Regions from separate parts of the Collimonas sp. NPDC087041 genome, predicted to be linked through region 3. Evidence: predicted binding sites of a transcription regulator. Region 3 holds the regulator's gene; each other region holds the start of a gene.

Region 1 (7,110 bases), on a different contig from region 3:
AGGCGCTGGAAATCCTTGTCTTTCTCGACCCGGGCGTCATGCCGAATCTGCAGTTGCGGCAGCAGATCCTTGATATCGCCGAGCGGCGTATAGTCGGCGGCCTTGACTTGCGTCCATGGCAGCGCATTGTCGTAGCTCGATTCGCCGAAACTCTCCGGATCGGAGAAGCCCGGCAGGCTGACATCCGGCGTCACGCCGCGCAGCTGGGTGGTGCCGCCGTTGATGCGGAAGAACTGGGCGACGGTCATCTTGAGTTCGCCGTACTTCGGCTTGTCGGTGTGCGTCAGTTCATCCAGGTTGACCATGCTTTGCACGGTGCCTTTGCCGAAGCTTCCTTCGCCGATGATGGCGCCGCGGCCATAGTCCTGGATTGCTGCGGCAAAAATCTCAGACGCCGAGGCGGAGCCGCGATTGATCAGCACCGCCATCGGGCCGGTCCAGGCCGGTGCGGTCAGGTCGTCGCTGCCGACATTGACTTCGCCGCGCGCATTGCGCTGCTGGACAATCGGGCCCTTGCCGACAAACAGGCCGGTCAGGTTGATCGCTTCATTGAGCGAACCGCCGCCGTTGTTGCGCAGATCGACCAGCACGCTGTCGACTTTTTCCTTCTTCAGCTCGGTCAACAGCGCTGCCACATCGCGGCTGGCGCTGCGATAGCTCTTGTCACCTTTGCGGCGGCCGTCGAAATCTTCATAGAAGGCCGGCAGCGTAATCACGCCGATCTTGCGCGTGGCGTCGCCGTTCTTGACTGAAATGATGGTTTTCTTGGCGGCCTGTTGTTCCAGGCTGATCTTGTTGCGCACCAGGGTCACCAGGCGATGCTTGGCATCCGGGCCGGCGTCGGCCGGCAGGATGTCGAGGCGGACTACCGAATCCTTGGCGCCGCGGATCAGCTTCACCACTTCGTCGATGCGCGAGCCGACTACTTCGACCATCGGTCCTTGCGCACCTTGCGCAACGCCGACAATGCGGTCGCCGACCGCCAGCTTGCCGGACAATTGCGCCGGACCGCCAGACACCAGTTCGCGGATGGTGGTGTACTCATCGCGTTCCTGCAGCACCGCACCGATGCCAACCAGCGACAGCTTCATCGAGATATCGAAATCTGCGGCGGCCGTCGTGCCGAGATAGTCGGTATGCGGTTCGATCGAGGTCGCATAGGCGTTCATGAAAATCTGGAATACGTCGTCGCTCTTGTATTTATAGACGCGCGCCAGCGAGTTGTCGTAACGCTTGTTGAGCGTGTCGCGGATCGCCTGGTCGTTCTTGCCGGCCAGCTTCAGGCGCAGCCAGTCGTTCTTGACGCGCTTGCGCCAGAGGTCGCGGCTTTCCGCTTCCGTTTGCGGCCATGGTTCCTTGTCGCGCACGAAGGCAAAGTCTTCCTTCTTGCTGAAATCGAAACCCTGTTTGAGGAGTTCACGCGCGTAGGTCAGGCGCTCGACTACGCGCTGCTCGTACACATTGAATATGGAAAACGGGATCTGCAGATCTTCGTGATTGATGCCATCGTCCAGCTTGCTGTGTTGCGCTGTGAATTGATCGATATCCGATTGCACGAAAAAGAATTTTTCCGGGTCCAGCAATTTGATATAGCGGTTGATGATCTTCCCCGCCAACGCATCGTCCAGCGGCATCGGCTTGTAATGGAAACGCGTCAGGAATTGCGCGCTCAGATGCGCCGCCTGCGCCTGCTGCTGCAGCGGCGTCAGGACTGGCGGCGGTCCGGCTTCCAGCGCTTGGGCGGTGGCTGAGATCGCCAGCAAGATACATAGCAGACTATTTTTGAGGCGCATATTAGCTTCTATCCGAGGTTCGGGGTTGATTCAGTAATAGGTTAATTCTACTTGGCTTTCACGGATGCATGCGAGGCGCCCGAAGTCTTTGTTTGTATCGTAAAGTTGGCTGTTGCCGCGCGTCCATAAAGGACGCGGGCCGGCCGCCGAAAGCGATGGTGGGATTGCCTTGGTTGAGGATTGTAATAATTATGAAAAATACAATATCAAGTTCGCTGCTGAGCCAGCCCAATGGCAAAAATGGGAATAAAATGTTTCTTAAGAGAAAAGGAACTGTCCCTTCGTGCATGTGTCTGATTTGAGCGAGATGTGTGAGTAGCATGCGCGCGGCCTGAATGGCTTGCGTAGTTTCGCCTTGTCCTTCGCTATACCTGTTGCAGAAACGGAGCATGACAACCATGGCAAAAATTCCTCTCCCCGGCAGTGAGCGCAACGCCCCGGCCGATGCGCAATGCGTCGGTAATGCCGCCCCTTCGGAAACACTGGAAGTAACGGTCTTCCTGCGCCGCAACGGCGAGCAGGAGTTGCAGGCGCTGGTCGGCCGGCTGGCCTCCGGCGCCGTTGCCGTACCGCATTTGTCGCGTGCAGAATTCGCCGGCAAGTACTGCGCCGCACCCGAATATATCGCCCGTGTCGCCGCATTTGCGCGCAATCATTCGCTGCAGGTAGTGGGCAGTGATCCGGCCTGCAGCACGGTCACCTTGTCGGGCACGGTGGCGCAATGCAATCGCGCCTTCGATGTCGACCTGCAGCGTTACACATCGCAACAGGGCGACTATCGCGGCCGGGTCGGCGCGCTGCATATTCCTGAAGAATTGCTGGATATCGTGACGGCGGTGGTCGGGCTCGACAATCGGCCGCAAGCGCGTTCGCATTTCCGCCTGCATCCGCCGTTCCGCTTTGCGCCGCATAGCGTCGCCACCTCCTACCTGCCGACGCAGCTGGCAACGCTGTACGATTTTCCCGATAACCAGGGCAAAGGCCAATGCATCGCCATCATCGAGCTTGGCGGCGGCTACAAGCAATCTGATCTGCAAACCTATTTCACGCGATTGGGGATACCTGTTCCGAACGTCACTGCAGTAGCCGTGAACGGTCCCGGCAACCAGCCGAGCGGCGATCCCAACGGCCCCGACGGCGAAGTGGTGCTGGATATCGAAATTGCCGGCGCGATTGCGCCGGAAGCGCAGATCGTCGTGTATTTCTCGACCAATACCGATGCCGGTTTCATCAACGCGCTCAACAGCGCCGTGCATGACAGCCAGCATCAACCCTCCATCATTTCGATCAGCTGGGGCAGCGCCGAAGCAGGCTGGACGCAACAATCGATGCAGGCTTTCAATGCGGCGCTGCAAGCCGCAGCGGCGATGGGCGTGACAGTGTGTGTAGCCTCCGGCGACAACGGCTCCAGCGACGGTGTCGCGGATGGCGCCAATCATGTCGATTTTCCGGCGTCCAGTCCATATGCGCTGGCCTGCGGCGGCACGCGCCTGCTGGCCGGCGGCAATATCATCGAGCGCGAAGTGGTGTGGAATGACGGCAGCCAGGGCGGCGCCGGCGGCGGTGGCGTCAGCGCAGTATTTGGGCTGCCGCTCTGGCAACAGAACCTGACGCTGACCAGCACCAATGGCAAGCATGTGCCGCTGGCGATGCGCGGCGTGCCGGATGTGGCCGGCAATGCCGATCCGGCCACCGGCTACCAGGTGCATGTCGACGGCAGCGATGCGGTCGTCGGTGGCACCAGTGCCGTGGCGCCGTTATGGGCAGCGCTGTTCGCGCGCATCAATGCGGGCCGCGGCAGCGCGGTCGGCTACGTGAATGCGCGGCTGTATCAGCAGCCGGCTGGCTTCCACGATATCACGCAAGGAAACAACGGCAGTTTTGCCGCGACGCCGGGCTGGGATGCCTGTACCGGACTAGGCAGCCCGGACGGCAAGAAACTGGCCAGCGGCATTTAGTCATTCCATTTCCAGCGCGGGCGATTGCCGGCGCGTCGAAAGAGAGGGATCATGAACATCAATCATGCAGCGGTCCATCACCCAACAACGGCCCAGGACCAGCCTTTTTTCGATCCGCTCGCCTACGGCAACGGCCCAGCCGATGCGGTTACCGACAGCAGCGAGAATGCTGCCATCACCCATCACAACACCACCATCGGCCAGCACGTTTATAACTACACCGCGAGCGCAGGTCATCTGGTCGCAGTCGATGCCAACAGTTCGCAGCCGGCTGCCAAGATGTTCTACGTGGCGTTCACGGTCGACGGCCAGGATCTGAACACGCGGCCGGTGACATTCTTCTATAACGGCGGGCCTGGCTCGTCGGCGGTGTTCGTGTTGCTCGGCTCATTCGCGCCGAAACGCATCAAGACCGCCATGCCCGGCTTTACGCCACCGCCGCCGTACACCATGGAAGACAATCCCGACAGCCTGCTCGACAAAAGCGACCTGGTCTTCATCAACCCGGTCGGCACAGGTTATTCGGCCGCTATCGCGCCGTTCAAGAACAAGGATTTCTGGGGCGTCGACCAGGATGCCAAATCGATCCGCCAATTCATCAAGCGCTACCTGACCGCCAACGATCGCTGGAATTCGCCGAAATTCCTGTTCGGGGAATCGTACGGTACGGCGCGCAGCGCGGTGCTGTCCTACCTGCTGCACGAGGATGGCGTCGATCTCAATGGTATCACGCTGCAATCGTCGATCCTCGACTACACCCAGGCCGGCAATCCTGTCGGCGCGTTGCCGACCGCCGTGGCCGACGCCTGGTATCACAAGAAAAGCACGCTGAGCCCAACCGCGGCCAGCCTGCCCGACCTGATGGCCAGCGCAGCGCTGTTTGCGCGCAGCGACTATGCGACTGCACTGCAGAAATTTCCACGGGCAGATCCCGTCACGGTCAAGCAACTGAGCGATTTCACCGGCATCGACCAAACCACGCTGACATCCTGGGGACTGGATGTGGCGGCCCAGGACAACCTGGGCCACACACTATTCCTGACTACCCTGCTGAAAAGCCAGGGACTGGCGCTGGGCGCCTACGATGGCCGCGTGACCGGCATCGATAGCGGAATTGCAGCGACCATTTCACCCAACTCAGGTGGCAACGATCCGACCATGAACGCGGTATCCGGGGTCTACACTGCGATGTGGAACAACTACCTGAACGACGGCCTCAAGTTCACCTCGAATTCGGCATTCACCGATCTCAACGACCAGGCCTTCGCCAACTGGGATTTCAGCCACATCGATCCGACCGGCGCGCAAAAAGGCGTCGACGCCAAGGGCGATGTGATCCTCTACACCGCCGGCGACCTGGCGGCGACGATGAGCTTGAACGTCGATCTGAAAGTGCTGTCGGCCAACGGCTATTACGATTTCGTCACGCCGTTCTACCAGACCGTGATGGATCTGCAAAAGATGCCGCTGGTCGATCCGAACGTACGCAAGAACCTCAGCGCAAAGTTCTACCCGTCCGGCCACATGGTCTACCTGGAGGCCGCTTCACGCACCGCACTGAAGGCTGATCTGGCGGCGATGATCGATGCCGCCACCTCGGATCAGCACGCGTTAGCCAGGATCAGGAGTTTGCAGGCGCGCAAGCTGGGATAGCGCGCGTGCGCTATCCAGCGTAGCAAGACGAACACAAGCTGTCGGTGCAATTTACGGGCATTGACCCGTGCTCATATATACTGAGCATAACTGTATGTCCATACAGTTATAAATTCATCAAGCTCGGTGGGCGCCACGCTCTACGGCGCTGCATCGTTTTCGCCCGCACCATGATCAGAACGCTGGAAAACCGCTTTTATTATCTCGACAACTTTCGCACAGTGGTCGAGTCGGTACGCGCGCGTTATCGGCATTTGCTGAGTGCTGACGAACAGCGCTTCGTCGATGGTTTCGGCGCGTTGCCGCAGGTGTCGCAGGCCTTGCTGGTGCGGATGGTGATGCGCAAGGGTGAGCTGTTTCGGCTGAGTAAGTTGAAATACGATGAAATCGGTTGCGCGCGCGGCGCCGCAAAGGTCCTGTGCGATGCCGGCTGGCTGGACACGCAGCCGGTGATCGGCATCGAGCAATTGTTCGGCTTGTTGACCAAAGGTGAAATCACCGATGCCTTTCCGCTGCTGCGGCAAAACAAGGGCGCACGTAAAAGCGAGCAGTTGGCGATGCTGCTGGATTCTGGCGACGATATCGATGGCGCGCGTACGCTGTCGGCCTGGCACCCTGGCATCGATGACCAATTGCTGCAGTTGCGGATTGCCCCGCTGTGCGATCGCATGCGCCTGATGTTCTTCGGTAACCTGCATCAGGATTGGTCGGAATTCGTGCTGTCGGAATTGGGTATCTTCAAGTATGAGCCGGTTGATTTGTCACCGGTGTCGCAAGGTTTCAGCACGCGCCACGAGATCGACGAGTATCTGCATCTGCACGCTTGCCGCGAACGTTTCCACAACGGCGAGACGCCGGAAGCCGTGGTCGCCGATATCCCTGCCGCACCGTATCCGAACGACTGGCTGGAGCAGCGCCGCAGCAAGCTGCTGTTTCAAATCGCCCAGCACTACGAGCGCAGTGGCATGCTGTCCGATGCGCTGCGCCACTATGCCGATTGTCCGTGGCCCGGCGCGCGCCTGCGTGCGGTGCGAGTGCTGGAGCGTTGTGGCCAGCCAGCGGCGGCCTTCGAACTGGCGCGGCAGGCTGAGCAGCAACCGGAAGGCGAAGCCGAAAGCCAGCAACTGCTGCGCATCATGCCGCGCTTGCGGCGCCAACTCGGTCACGGAAAAATTGCAGCGGCCAGTGCGCCGCAGATTGTGCAACATGCGTTGATTCTGCCGCGCCCCGAGCAGGCGCTTGCGGTCGAGGCTGTGCTCGAAGCGCATTTGTCGCGCGCCGATGCACCTGCGGTCTATGTGGAAAATGCATTGCTGAATTCGCTGTTCGGCCTGCTGTTCTGGGACGCCATATTTGCTCCGCTGCCGGGCGCGTTCTTCCATCCCTTCCAGAGCGGGCCGGCTGATTTGTACAGCCTGGATTTCCGCCAGCGCCGGGCCAGCCGCTTTGATGCCGGCTTCGCCCAACTCGAATCCGGTGAATACAGGCAAACCATCCTGCACAACTTTGCAGCCAAGACCAACACCCAGTCGCCATTCGTGTTCTGGGGCATCATCGACGACGCATTGCTGGCCATGGCGCTGGATTGCCTGCCGCCGCAGCACTTGCGCAAATGCTTCGAGCGAATCCTGCAGGACATCCGCAACAATCGTTCCGGCTTGCCGGACCTGATCCAGTTCTGGCCAGCGGAAAAACGTTACCGGATG
Region 2 (7,110 bases), on a different contig from region 3:
TTGCTGGGTAGCATCGGCGTCGCCGAGCACGCCAGTTTCCTGCAGATGCTGCCGGGTTTCGTGCTGATTCCGGGGGGCATGGGCCTGGCGGTGCCGGCGATGACGACGTCGATATTGTCCAGCGTCGAAAAGAACCGGGCGGGCACGGCGTCGGCAGTGCTTAATACGGCGCGGCAGGTTGGCGGAGCGGTGGGAGTGGCGGTATTCGGTGCGCTGGTCAGCGACAGCTTTGGCGGCAACATGATCGACGGCGTCAAGATTGCCATGTTGACGGCGACCATACTGCTATTGATTTCTGCGGGAATGGGATATCTGGTTCGGCCCGTGGCCGGAGTGCCCCAATAAGGCATTGGGACCGACTCGCCTATGCGCAAAGTGTGACGAGTCGGCGCAGCTACATCAGATTATTTTTTTTCTTCAACGTGGCGACGATGTTTTTTTACATGGCGCTTATGTTCGGGGGCGCGATGACGGTCGTAGCTTTCCGGAGTACGGTCGTTACGGGCTTCAGGATGATTTGCCAGCGGATTATCCATATTCTGGGCATGGACGAATGGTGTGAATGCAAGGAGAAGAGCGGCGATACCTAATAGCTTTTTCATATTCATTCCTTCCGGTGATTGGGTTTCACTATCCGCAATTGCAGCGGCCTAAGCTATAAACGTCGCGACAGATATTCCGTTGACAAATACAATTGCGACAACGCAATCATGCCTTAAACACGCATCCAGCGGACATAAAACCTTTTCAAGGAGTCACGATTGAAAAAACGCCAATTTTTGTCGACCGCAACAACCTCTATCTTGGCAGCCCTGGGCACATCGGCCTATGCCGCGACAACCAAATCGACGACGCATTCAAGCGGACCGGTCGTACTGACGATTGCAGGTGCAATTGAACGTAGCAATCGCGGCCCGACCGATGCCGTGATCGACCAGATGATGCACAAGCAGAACGTGCAATTCGAGCGGGCGTTTACCTTTGACCTGGCGGCGCTGGAAAAACTGCCGCAGGTCACCATCAATCCAACCCTGGAATACGACAGCAAGCCGCATCAGTTGCGCGGGCCGCGCCTGGCTGCGGTACTCGATATGCTCGGTGCAAACAAGGGTGCGGAAACGCAGATCGTGTTCCATTCAGTCGATGGCTACATGCCGCAATTGAGTTTTTCTCAACTGCGACAATACGGCTACATCCTGGCCACGCATATCGACGGCCAGCCAATGGCTATTGGCGGTTTCGGCCCGATCTTCGCCATTTACGATGCCGACCGCATCGCCGAACAGGCGCAAAAGCCGCTCAACCAGCGTTTTGCGTTGTGTCCATGGGGTCTTTATTGCATTGAGGTAGTTGCCAAGAAGTGAGTGGGCGCGCGACCTGGTTTATGGTTCGCTGAATAATTCGCCTTGCATCACGGATGGGCCGTTGGCGACATCCTCTTTCCGCGACAGCGCACTGGCGCGTACGCCCAGCAATCGCAAGCGCCGATCCAGCGTGATGCGGCGTAGGCACTCGCCGGCCGCCTGGCGGATGGCGGCCGCGTCGTCGGTGGCTTCGGGCAAGGTCAGGTCGCGCGTGGCGATACGAAAATCGGCAAAGCGCAGCTTGATGCCGATGGTGCGTGCAACGTAACCTTTTCGCTGCAGGTCGCCGGCCAGTCGTACGCACAGATCCGTGAAAATCGGAGTCAGGACGCCACGATCCAGCTTGGCGTGCAGATCGCGTTCAAAGGTGGTTTCGCGGCTGATCGATTTGGTTTCCGAACTGGTGACAACCGGCCTTTCATCGAGGCCGCGTGAAGCGCGCATCAGCCACTCGCTGTAGGTGCGGCCGAAATTGTCCTGCAACAGCGCCGGATCGGCCGCCGCCACATCGCCAATGGTCTGGATGCCCAGCGCTGCCAGTTTTTCCGCGGCCTTGGGACCAATGCCGTTGACCTTGCTGGCGCGTAGCGGCCAGATGCGCGGCGCCACGTCATCCTCGGTGATCACAGTCAGGCCGTTTGGCTTTTCCAGTTCCGAACAAATCTTGGCCAGCAACTTGTTGGGCGCGATGCCGATGGAGCAGGACAAACCGGTGGCGTCGCGCACGGCGTCCTTGATACGCTGCGCCAGCACCCGTACATCCTCGTCGAATTCGGTCAGGTCGATATAGATTTCATCGATGCCGCGGTCCTCGATCAACGGCGCAATGCTGGCTACGGCAGCCTTGAACAGCCGCGAGTAATGACGGTAGGATTCGAAATCGGTCGGCAGCAGGACCGCATCGGGCGCCAGCTTGGCAGCTTTCATCATGCCCATCGCGGAAAACACGCCCAATGCCCGTGCTTCATAAGTGGAGGTGGTGACGACGCCGCGGCCGACATAATCGCGCAGCTTGGCGTAGCGCCGCTGGCCATCTTCGCCGACTTCCGGGGTGTGCCTGGAGCCGCCTCCTATGACTACGGCCTGGCCGCGCAAGTCGGGGTAGCGCAGCAGCTCGACCGAGGCGTAGAAAGCGTCCATATCCAGATGTGCGATACGACGGATGTGCGAAACCATGAAGTCAATGATGTAAGAGATTCGATACGGCGACAGCATAACATCACTGTATAAAAACACAGTAATAAAAATGCGCTTGCCATTGAATTTTTACATGGCAATAAAGCAAATCTTTAGTCGCTGCCGTGCCGCTATTTATAGCACCGGACTCATCAGCCTGGCGACATGTATCGCCACCCGGTACAAATAATGGAATTGGGCGTATTCGCCGCTATCGATTTCATGGGCTTGCTCAAAATCGGCCAGTAGCATCGTCTCGACTTCGGCGGCGAAGGTCGGATCGATATTCAAAGAACTGATTTCAAAGTTGAGGCGCAGCGAACGGTTATCCAGGTTCATGCTGCCGACTGCCGTGGTGTCGTCGTCGATCAGCATCACTTTCTGATGGGTGAAGCCGGGCAGGTAGCGAAATACGCGGATGCCGGCGCGCACCGATTCGTGGGCATACAGTGTCGAAGCCATGTAGACCGTGCGGTGATCGGGGCGTGACGGGATCAGGATGCGCACATCAACGCCGCGGAATACCGCCAGCTGCAAGGCCGCCATCACTGCCGAATCGGGCACCAGGTAAGGCGAGGTCAGCCACAGGCGTCGCTGGGCGGCGTGAATCGCTTCGACGAAGAACAGCGAGCAGGTCTCCTGGGCGTCGGCCGGCCCGGTGGCGGCGATCAGGCTGGTGGCATTGGCGCCTTCGGCGCTGGCGCGCGGCGGCAGCAAACTGAGCAGGTCGCCGGTGATCCAGTGCCAGTTTTCATCGAAAGCCAGTTGCAGGTCGGCCACCGCCGGCCCTTGCAATTCCATATGGGTATCGCGCCAAGGCGCCAGCGGCGGTTTGCGGCCCAGATATTCTTCGCCGACATTCAAGCCTCCGACAAAGCCGCGCCAGCCGTCCACCACGACGATCTTGCGGTGATTGCGGAAGTTGAGCTGGAAGCGATTGCGCCAGCGCCGTGTCGCAAATGGATGCACCTGCACGCCACCAGCGCGCAGGATATCGCTGTAGCTGTTCGGCAGATCATGGCTGCCGACGCCGTCGTACAGCACGTAGACGCGTACGCCAGCGGCGGCGCGCTCCAGTAAGGCCGATTGCAGACGCCGACCAAGTTCGTCATCGTGAATGATGAAGAATTGCACCAACACATAATGTTCTGCGCTGGCGATGGCTGCGAAGATCGCGTCGAAGGCGGCCGCGCCGTTGACCAATAGGCGCAGGTGGTGGCCGCTGAGAAAGGGAACGCCCAGCATGGCGCTGATGGCTTTGAAACGCTGTGCGCCGGGATCGGCAGGATGGCGCGCCGCCAGCGCCAGTTGCTCAGGATCATCCAGCTTGCGCAGGCGCGCCAGGCGCGAATGGTGCAGCTCGACATAACCGGAAAAGCGTTTGCTGCCGAGGAACAGGTAAGGCAGCAGCGTGAAATAGGGCAGCAGCACCAGCCCGAATACCCAGGCCACGGAACCCTGCGGGGTGCGTGTGTGCATCAGTGCATGCGCGGCAGCAAAGATGCCGGCGATGTGCAGCAGCAGGACAACGGTGGAAATCAGGGCAAACGGCAAATGCGGCATTCAGGCGACTCCGGGTTGCGTGGAAGCTTGCATGTTAGCCAATAAATCGACTCACGGGTGAACGTGTTGTCCATTTGCCGAGTGGGCGGACGGCATCACGCTGGATTGTTTTGCCGCCGCCGGCGCCTGTCGTGCACGCCCGGGAGAAGTTATTTCTTTGCCTGCAGCGCGATCTTCACGGCCAGGCCGGCCAGCACGGTGCCCATCAGCCAGCGCTGCACCAGCAACCAGCTCGGCCGGCTTGCCAGCATTCCGGCAATCGAGCCAGCGGCCAGCGTGACTGCGGAATTGACGGCAATACTGATGAAGATCTGGATCGCCCCCAACACCACCGATTGCACCAGGACGCTGGCGCCGTTCGGATCGATGAATTGCGGCAGCAGCGCCAGATACAGTAACGCCACCTTTGGGTTGAGCAGATTGGTGAACAAGCCCATCAGGAACAGCTTGCGGTTGCTGTCGGCGGGCAGGTCGCGCACTGCAAACGGCGAGCGGCCACCTGGTTTTACTGCTTGCCAGGCCAGGTACAGCAGGTAGGCAGCGCCGCCGAAACGCAGCAGATCGTAGGCGAACGGCACGGCAAACAGCAGCGCGGTGATACCCAACGCCGCGCACAGCATATAGAAAAGAAATCCGGTGGCGATGCCTGCCAGCGAGACGAACCCGGCTTTCGGGCCTTGGCAGATCGAACGCGAAATCAGGTAGATCATGTTGGGGCCGGGTGTCAGCACCATGCCCAGCGCGACTAGCGCAAATCCCAGTAGTAAATTGATATTCGGCATAGACGGCTCCAGGTAAACGACAGGTAGGTTGAATTGGATCGATGGCGATATTTTGAGGGAAAAACTATTGATGCAGATAACTATTTGTCGATTTTCTTCAAAGTAGCCGATGACGGATATTCTGTTGAGATATCGCAGTGATTTTCTGGCGCAGAATGCAGAATGTTTGAATCAATTTTAAAATCCTGTTGTCAGACAGGCAGCCAAAACTGGCCATCGATGGATATTTGAAGGAGAAACAATAGATGAAGCTGTTACGCGTCGGCCCCAAGGGTCAGGAAAAACCGGCGATTCTTGACGCCCATGGCAAGGTCCGTGACTTGTCTGGCGTTATCAAGGACATCACTCCGCAGCAATTGACGCCAGCCGGGTTGGCCGCGCTGCGTGCAGTCAATGTTGCCGATCTGCCGGAGATCGTCGCCCCGGGCCGCATCGGCACGCCGTTCAGCGGCGTGGGCAAGTTCATGTGCGTCGGTCTGAACTATAGCGACCATGCTGCCGAATCCGGCCTGGCGGTGCCGCAAGAACCGATTTTGTTCAATAAGTGGGATAGCTGCCTGAGCGGTCCTAACGATCCGATCGTGATGCCGAAGAACTCGGTCAAGACCGATTGGGAAGTCGAACTGGGCGTGGTCATCGGCAGCAAGGCGCGCTACGTCGAGCTTGACCAGGCATTGCAGCATGTCGCCGGCTATTGCGTGATCAATGACGTTTCCGAGCGCGAGTATCAAATCGAGCGCAGCGGTACCTGGGACAAGGGCAAAGGTTGCGATACCTTCGGTCCGGTTGGTCCGTGGCTGGTCACCGCTGATGAAATCGCTGATCCGCAGAACCTGTCATTGTGGCTGGAAGTCAACGGCAAGCGCTTCCAGAACGGCAATACCAAGACCATGATTTTCAATGTGGCGTTCCTGGTGCATTACATCAGCCAGTTCGCCACGCTGTATCCCGGCGATATCATCTCCACCGGCACGCCGCCTGGCGTCGGTATGGGGCAGAACCCGCAGGTCTTCCTCAAGAACGGCGATGTGGTGCGGCTCGGCATCGATGGCTTGGGCGAACAGCGGCAAACGGTGCATGCATGGAATGCGGAATTGCTTGATTAAGTAACGTCGCCGGCGTCTGCATGACCGATTTGCAGGCGCCGTTGCTGGCAACCGCTGGAGGCCGACGCAAGCTCGGCCTGAAGCCCAATCACTGCTTGTACCAAACGAAATCGCTATCGACAAAATCGCCCAATGGTTTTGATTTGTGCCGCCATGGCACAAGTGTTGTTCTGATTCACTGGATTGTGTGGGCTATCGGAATAAATAATAATGAATTGCAACACGGCAGAATAACGCCGTGCAATGCGCTTTCACGTCCGATGACGTCCAACAGACAAGGCGATTGCGATGAAATCCGAAAACATTCACCACCTGCAGACCAGGCAGCACGCGCTAGATCCGATCTATCTTGCCGAGGATCAGACCATTTCGATCCAGAGATCCCTGAAAGAAGGCGAACGCATCAAATGCCTGAGCGGCCTGTTATGGATCACCGCTGAAAACTTCAAGGGCGATATCTTCCTGAACGAAAACAAGGATATCGAAATGCACGGCGCCAAACACATTGTGATTACGGCGCTGAAGTCCTCGAGTTTTACTTACGAACAGTCGCACTAGGATTCCAATCGCCTCAGTCTATCGACCGAGGCAAGGCTTTCCCCGACCATCGCGTGCGAGGCAAATAGCGTAAGATTTGGCCATTGTTCACCAGTACTGTGGAGTGTGCCAATGTCTTTCGATGTCGATCTGTTTGTAATTGGAGCCGGCTCCGGCGGTGTGCGCGCCGCGCGCTTTTCGGCTGGGTTCGGCGCCCGTGTTGCGGTGGCGGAAAGCCGCTATCTGGGCGGCACCTGCGTCAATGTCGGCTGCGTGCCGAAGAAATTCCTGGTCTACGGCGCCCACTACAGTGAGGATTACGCCATCGCGTCGAGCTTCGGCTGGACCAGCAGCAAGCCGCAGTTCGATTGGCCGACGCTGATCGCCAACAAGAATCGCGAAATCCATCGCCTTAACAATGTCTATCGCGGCCTGCTGGAAAACAGCGGCGTCGCGCTGCACGAAGGTCATGCCAGATTGCTAGATCCGCACACGGTCGAGATCAACGGACAGCGCATCAGCGCAGCCAACATCCTGATCGCCACCGGCGGCTGGCCGCAGGTGCCGGATATTCCGGGCCGC
Region 3 (7,110 bases):
TAAGGAGCGGCTGATTGATCCGCATCCTTATTCAATTGCAAGATGCGAACAGGCATTTTCGTGCCTTGCATCCGGCGGCATATGCTCGCCGCGGTGCACTCTTGTCCACTTGAATCAGAGGAGAATTGCATGCGTATTTTTAATCGCAGAACAGAACTTTCTGCATCGCTCATTCCTGCCAGTTGCTTGCTTAACAGGAGTGTTCGTCGCATAAGAGCGATGCTTGGTTTTGCCTTGATGCTGGCGCTAGCGGCGGCGGCACTGCCGGCGGCTGCGGATGAGTATGTTGATGCCTTGCACTACCCATCCAATGAGCAAGGCTGGGACGTCTTCCATGACCTGGAGCAGCGCCTGGTGCGCGATTTCGATGACGTCTGCGGTGATACCTTCTGTGAAGGCGAGTTCAGCAATCTGCAGGCGTTGCGCTACCGCTGTTCGGTGCGTAAGGCTGACAGCGTGATGGGGCAGTGTGTCTGGATATTTGCAGGAGGAAATGCCGAGGTCAACGAAACTACCGGCAAGGTCATGGTCGATGCCCGTACTTGGGCGTGCCGTACTCCACTGGCGCCGAATACGCCGCTGGCGTCCTTCTATAGCGCACTGTCCGGGAACGATCCGATCCATGCAAGATTGCCGGGAACGTCGACAACGGTCTATGAAGGTTTGACAGATTGTCTGAATTGATTCTTCGACATATGCGTGAAGAGGCAATAAATACTGACGGTGCGGGGGTAATGAGGGATTGGTGTTTCGACATTGAGCGTCCCTTTGTAAGCGGGCTCCAATTGGACTAGGGCCTTGGCCCTTTGCATTCGACGCGCCTTGTTGAATGTTTGCGATGACGCCCGCAGTGCGAGCGCCATCGATTCTTCTTGCTGCGTCAGGAAGCGTTTAGCCGCGTTAGCTAACTCGCTCCTTTACTTCCTAGCGACCGCGGCCGCCCGAGCGCCGTGGCGCCGCAGGACGTGCTTGTGAACCGTTGCCACCGCCATGGCCACGTGATGGGCCTTGATTCGGTTTGGCGCCGCCAGGAGCCGATGCGCCACCACCTTGTGGGCGGCCGCGTCCACCACCGCCACCGCCGCGATTTCCGCCACCACCGCTTCGCAACTGGATAGGTTGGGCGCGCGCGTTAGGGTCGGGTTCAAAGCCGGCGATGACTTCCTTCGGCAATTCACGTTTGATCAGCTTCTCGATGTCTTTCAACATCTGATGTTCATCGACGCAAACCAGGGAAACTGCTTCGCCGGTAGCGCCGGCACGGCCGGTGCGGCCAATGCGGTGAACGTAGTCTTCCGGTACATTCGGCAGGTCGTAGTTGACCACGTGCGGCAATTGGTCGATATCGATGCCGCGGGCCGCAATGTCAGTCGCCACCAGGACTTGCAGGCTACCGTCCTTGAATTCAGACAGCGCACGGGTACGCGCCGACTGGCTCTTGTTGCCGTGGATCGCCATGCCGCTGATGCCGTCTTTTTCCAGCTGTTCGACCAGCTTGTTGGCGCCATGCTTGGTGCGGGTAAATACCAGCACTTGCGACCATTGGTGCGTCTTGATCAGGTGTGCCAGCAGCGGATGCTTGCGGTCGCGATCAACCGGATGGATCTTTTGCTGGATCACTTCCACGGTCGAGTTGCGACGCGCCACTTCGATCATGGCTGGCGAGTTCAACAGATTGTCGGCAAGCAGCTTGATCTCGTCCGAGAAGGTTGCCGAGAACAACAGGTTCTGGCGTTTCTTCGGCAGCACTGCAAGGATTTTCTTGATGTCGCGGATGAAGCCCATGTCGAGCATGCGGTCGGCTTCGTCGAGGATCAGAATCTCAACGTGATTCAGGTTGACGGTGCCTTGCTGCATGTGATCCAGCAGGCGGCCTGGCGTACACACCAGGATATCGACGCCGTGCTTGAGCAACTTGATTTGCGGGTTGATGCCAACGCCGCCGAAAATCACGGCGGAGGTCAGCTTCAGGTACTTGCCGTACAGGCGAACACTTTCTTCTACCTGGGCTGCCAGCTCGCGCGTTGGCGTCAATACCAGTGCGCGGATCGGGCGCTGGCTGCCAACCGGATTGGTCGCAGAAGTTGACAGGCGATGCAATACCGGCAAGGTGAAGCCGGCAGTTTTACCGGTGCCGGTTTGTGCGCCCGCAAGCAAATCGCCGCCTGCCAGCACGGCTGGAATAGCCTGGGTCTGGATTGGGGTAGGGGTGGTATAGCCGTGTTCGGTTACGGCACGAACGATGGCTTCGGACAAGCCGAGTTCAGAAAAAGACATGACAACTCAATAGAATAATATCGGCCTGTCGCCTTTTATAAGGCGCCAGTCGCAGGCAAACGGATTAGAGGAGATGGAGCATTTTGGCTCCCAGGAGACTGTCGGGGCTTAATGCTCTAAGCCCGGCAACTTCCTTGACAGCAGTATTTGACTGGAGAATGTGCTGTGTCGCCGCAGAGTATAACAACGACGCTCTACAGGCAAGTAATTCCGATGCATTGGGAGGCGGGCGCCTTGAAAAGGCTGCCGCGCCCCGCCAACTGCCAGCGGATCACGGCGGCATGCGCTTTGGCAACGTCTCGCTCAGGGCGTGCTTTTCATGGCCGCGGCAGCGCGTTCGCTCAGTTCTTCGGGCGAGTAATCCGCTATGTGTGTGCTGACGGTCCAGACATGGCCGAAAGGATCTTTCAGGGTGCCGGAGCGGTCGCCGTAGAACTGGTCGCGCAGCGGCCGCAGTTCTACGCCGCCGGCAGCAATTGCCTGCGGGTAGATGACATCGACATTGTCGACATAGATCATGATGCTGATGCCGGCTCCGCCCAGTGTTTTGGGGCTGCGGATTTCCATGCCAGGACATTCATCGGCCAACATGACATGCGAGTTGCCGATTTTGATTTCTGCGTGGCCAATCCGGTGATCCGGGCCTTCCATGCGGAACAGTTCCACGGCATTGAACGCTTTTTGATAGAAAGTGATGGCCTTGGCGGCATCATCGACGGCGAGGTAGGGAGTGACGGAAGAGTAGCCGTCGGGAATTGGTTTGACTGCCATATTGTTCTCCTGCGAGTAGGGGAGTAGGGGAATAGTCGTTCAATCTGTCCGATTGCGCTGTTGCGCATGGCATGCATTGTAGTCGTCCGACCGCGCAGTTGAAATGACAAAAGCAGTGTTTTGTTTGCCAGGATAGTGCCAGGATCGCGCCAGGACAAGGAGGCCGTTTCGCTCCTTGTCCTGGTGAAGCAAATGTTTTATTTTTTAGCGAATGGCGACAGCAGGCCGACCATTTGCGCGAATACCTTCGGGCTGCCTGCCAGGACATCGCCCTTGTACAGGTAATCCGATTCGCCGGAGAAGTCGCCGATGATCCCGCCGGATTCTGCAATCAGCAATGCGCCTGCAGCGATATCCCAAGGCTTCAGGCCTTTTTCAAAGAAACCGTCCAGGCGGCCGGCTGCCACATAGGCCAAATCCAGTGCTGCTGCGCCGGGGCGACGCAGGCCGGCACAGCTTTGTGTCATGATGCGGAACATTTTCATGTACTCGTCCATCGCCGGGCCTTCAGTTTCGCGGAATGGGAAGCCGGTGCCGATCAATGCATCTGCGATCTTGTCGCGCTTGCCGACGCGAATTCGTTTGTCGTTCAGGTAGGCGCCGGAACCCTTGGTGGCCGTGAACAGATCGTTGCGAGTCGGGTCGTAGACCACGGCTTGGGTGATATGGCCGCGTTGTTGCAGGGCGATGGATACGCAGTATTGTGGGAAGCCGTGGATGAAATTGGTGGTGCCGTCGAGTGGATCGATGATCCAGACGTTTTCGTTGTCATCGTGCAGGTTGGCGGAAGCGCCCGATTCCTCGGCCAGGATGGCGTGATCCGGGTAGGCATTCTTCAATACGTCGATGATTGCCGCTTCGGCAGCTTGGTCGACTTCGGTGACAAAGTCGTTATGCTGTTTTTTTGTTACTTTCAGCAAGTCGAGATCGAAAGAGGCGCGCGAAATAACTGCGGCACCACGGCGGGCGGCTTTGATAGCCGTATTGAGCATAGGATGCATGATCGGGGTTTGGTTCCGTTAAAATGGCGGCACTGTAGCCTACCGGGAACAGAACCACCTATATGATAAATAATAATGAACGATGCGGACGTCCTTGATGGACATCTCAGTAACTGGGCTGCCAGTTAGGCAGCTTTTAGTCGCTGAAATCCGCGTAATGGCGCTATTTTAAATGAACCTGGCAAAAACCAATACGTCTCTTTTCAAACGGCTGCGCTTCGTGCTGGTCGAAACCAGCAGTCCGGGCAATGTAGGCGCCGCTGCGCGCGCTATCAAAACCATGGGTTTTTCCGAGTTGATCCTGGTGAATCCGCGTTTTCCTGATGTGTTGCAGCGTGAGGAAGCAATTGCCTTCGCCAGCGGCGCACAAGACATCCTGGCTTCGGCCCGTATCGTCGAGAGTGTCGAACAAGCGTTGGAAGGCTGCAACTTTGCGGCGGCGCTTAGTGCCCGCCTGCGTGAATTTTCGCCGCCCCTTGCTGCGCCGCGCGCTTTGGCGGCGCAGTTGGCAGCGGATGTCAGCTTGAACGCGGCGGTGCTGTTCGGCAGCGAGCGCTACGGCTTGTCGAACGAAGTTGTCGAAAAATGCAATGTGCTGCTGAATATCCCGGCAAATCCCGATTATTCGTCATTGAATCTGGCCCAGGCGGTACAGGTGCTGGCCTATGAGTGCCGGGTTGCGGCCATGGAAGATGCGCCGTTGCCATTGAGTAATGAGATTGGCTTTCAGGGCAACTCTGCCAGCTTGGTCGAGATTGACGGCATGTTTGCGCATCTCGAAAAGGCGCTCATCGAAATCGAATTCCTTGACCCAGCTAGTCCGAAGAAACTCATGCCGCGTCTCAAGCGCCTGTTCTCACGTGCGCAGCTGGAAACGGAAGAAGTCAATATTCTGCGCGGCATTGCCAGCCAGATTTTAACCAAGCGGCGACGTCTGGATAGATCCTGACCGACGTGCCGGGTAGTCGCGTGGCGGCTTAATATCTGATGCTGCCGGCGTTTCGGATGGCCGCGGATGCTGCGGGTTGCGCGCCGACTGCTATCGGCGCGCATCATATTTAGTCGCGTTTTGGTCGTGTTGTCAGGCCCAGCTGCGCAGTAAACCAACCGCCAAGCCTTCCAGCGCAAAATCCTCTTGCTTTGACGTGACGATGATCGGCTCGAAGTCGGGATTTTCCGGCAATAGTTGAATCACCGAGCCGTTCTTTTGATAGCGCTTGACGGTAACGTCGTCGCCCAGGCGGGCAACCACGATCTGGCCGTTGCGGGCGCTGTCGGTTTTTTTCACTGCCAGCAGATCGCCGTCCAGTATGCCGGCATCACGCATCGACATGCCGCGCACTTTCAACAGATAGTCGGGCTTGGCGCTGAACAGGGCTGGGTCGACGTTGTAGCTGGCCTGGATATGCTCCTGTGCCAGTATCGGCGACCCGGCGGCGACCCGGCCGACCAGCGGCAGGCTCAGCTGCATCAAGGCTGGATGTGGCAGCGCCAGCTGCGTGGCATGGTTGCGGCCGCCGGACTGGTGCGTTTCCGTCAGGCGGATGCCGCGTGAGGTGCCGGGTGATATTTCGATGGCGCCTTTGCGCGCCAAGGCTTGCAGATGCTCTTCCGCCGCATTGGCTGAGCGAAAACCCAGTTCGTTGGCGATTTCGGCACGCGTCGGCGGGAAGCCGGTGTTTTCGATGGCGCTCTTGATCAGGTCAAGGATTTGTTGCTGGCGTGCGGTCAATTTGATCATATATTTGCGGTACGAAATGTAGGGGCGCAACGCAGGCGCCCATTGCAGCGTGGCGAATTGCTTTGCGTATTCTCTGTGCTGAGAGCCCAGAAAAGGCGCAAAACCTGACTCGTTCAATGCTGTGCATAACAACAGTCTGTATTTTTGTACAGTATTTGTGCGAATGCAAGACAATTTGATGCATATAAGCCATAACGTAGAACAGGAATTTTGCGTAAGGGCTTGAAAGCGTTGAGTTTTGTTGCAAATGCTAGTATTATTGCTGGTTTTCCTCTTCCCACACTCGTCTTGACGCCGAGGTGGGCGATTTTTCAATCCGTCCAAAAGGAGCTTACATGCGTCATTATGAAATCGTATTTATCGTCCATCCAGATCAAAGCGAGCAAGTGCCTGCAATGATCGAGCGCTACAAAGGCATCGTCACAACCCGTGGCGGTACCGTGCATCGCGTGGAAGACTGGGGCCGCCGCCAACTGGCATACCTGATCCAGAAACTGGCAAAAGCACATTACGTCTGCCTGAACATCGAGTGCGACAGCGAAACTCTGGCTGAAATCGAAACCGGCTTCAAGTTCAATGATGCAGTATTGCGTCATCTGACCGTCAAGTTGAAGAAGGCCGAAACTGGTCCTTCGCCAATGATGAAGGCCGTGCAGAAGGAAGATGCAGCCAAGAGCCATCGCACTGAAGCGCCGGCAGCCTAATATTTACCTGGCCGCCTACCCGCATTCATTGCCTATCCATCGAGTCCATCAGGAGTGAGTCAACCCAATAACGTGTTTCAACTGGTAGCCGAAATCGCCGAGCGTGAAGTCATACGCTACACACCGGCAGGCATCCCGATCGTATCTGCGACTTTGCAGCACCGCTCGGAACCGATTGAAGCAGGCATCAAGCGTCTGATCGAATTTGAACTTGCCGCGCTAGCCGTCGGCGAGATTTCGGGAAGATTCAGCGCGGCGGCATTGGGAGGCACATTCTGGTTCACTGGATTCATGGCACGCAAGAGCCGCAACGGTAGAAGCCTGGTATTTCACATCACTGATTTCGCTGCAGTCGAAGCCGATGATTCCTCAGGAAGCACAGCTGCAATTGCAGATTAATTATTTAGATACAGGAGCCAAAAATGGCATTCGGTAAAAAGTTCGATAAAAGCAAACTGAAAAACAAGCGTCAACAACAAAACCCGCTGTTCAAGCGCAAGAAATTCTGCCGTTTCACCGCTGCACACGTTGCTAGCGTTGATTACAAAGATATCGACACGCTCAAGGATTTTGTTCAGGAAAACGGCAAGATCATGCCAGCACGTCTGACCGGCAC

The links. The regulator LexA, encoded in region 3, represses DNA repair genes until DNA is damaged. The targets are predictions, from matches to a motif close to ACTGTATNNNNATACAGT.
Region 1: the regulator LexA is predicted to act here: its motif matches at 5,494-5,511, upstream of ACIPF8_RS05165 (VRR-NUC domain-containing protein).
Region 2: the regulator LexA is predicted to act here: its motif matches at 2,586-2,603, upstream of dinB (DNA polymerase IV).

Annotation. Positions count from the first base shown of each region.
Region 1 is NZ_JBIUZX010000002.1:435,318-442,427, reverse strand. It holds gene ACIPF8_RS05180 (carboxy terminal-processing peptidase) at 1-1,793, opposite strand, end outside; gene ACIPF8_RS05175 (protease pro-enzyme activation domain-containing protein) at 2,192-3,751, shown strand; gene ACIPF8_RS05170 (S10 family peptidase) at 3,803-5,404, shown strand; gene ACIPF8_RS05165 (VRR-NUC domain-containing protein) at 5,575-7,110, shown strand, end outside.
Region 2 is NZ_JBIUZX010000009.1:54,738-61,847, forward strand. It holds gene ACIPF8_RS16670 (MFS transporter) at 1-345, shown strand, start outside; gene ACIPF8_RS16675 (hypothetical protein) at 405-602, opposite strand; gene ACIPF8_RS16680 (molybdopterin-dependent oxidoreductase) at 762-1,364, shown strand; gene dinB (DNA polymerase IV) at 1,383-2,540, opposite strand; gene cls (cardiolipin synthase) at 2,676-4,103, opposite strand; gene ACIPF8_RS16695 (LysE family translocator) at 4,253-4,885, opposite strand; gene ACIPF8_RS16700 (fumarylacetoacetate hydrolase family protein) at 5,131-5,991, shown strand; gene ACIPF8_RS16705 (DUF2917 domain-containing protein) at 6,280-6,549, shown strand; gene gorA (glutathione-disulfide reductase) at 6,661-7,110, shown strand, end outside.
Region 3 is NZ_JBIUZX010000006.1:205,746-212,855, reverse strand. It holds gene ACIPF8_RS13335 (hypothetical protein) at 220-684, shown strand; gene ACIPF8_RS13330 (DEAD/DEAH box helicase) at 925-2,277, opposite strand; gene ACIPF8_RS13325 (VOC family protein) at 2,581-3,048, opposite strand; gene ACIPF8_RS13320 (inositol monophosphatase family protein) at 3,246-4,049, opposite strand; gene ACIPF8_RS13315 (RNA methyltransferase) at 4,222-4,998, shown strand; gene lexA (transcriptional repressor LexA) at 5,131-5,790, opposite strand; gene rpsF (30S ribosomal protein S6) at 6,126-6,494, shown strand; gene priB (primosomal replication protein N) at 6,549-6,893, shown strand; gene rpsR (30S ribosomal protein S18) at 6,917-7,110, shown strand, end outside.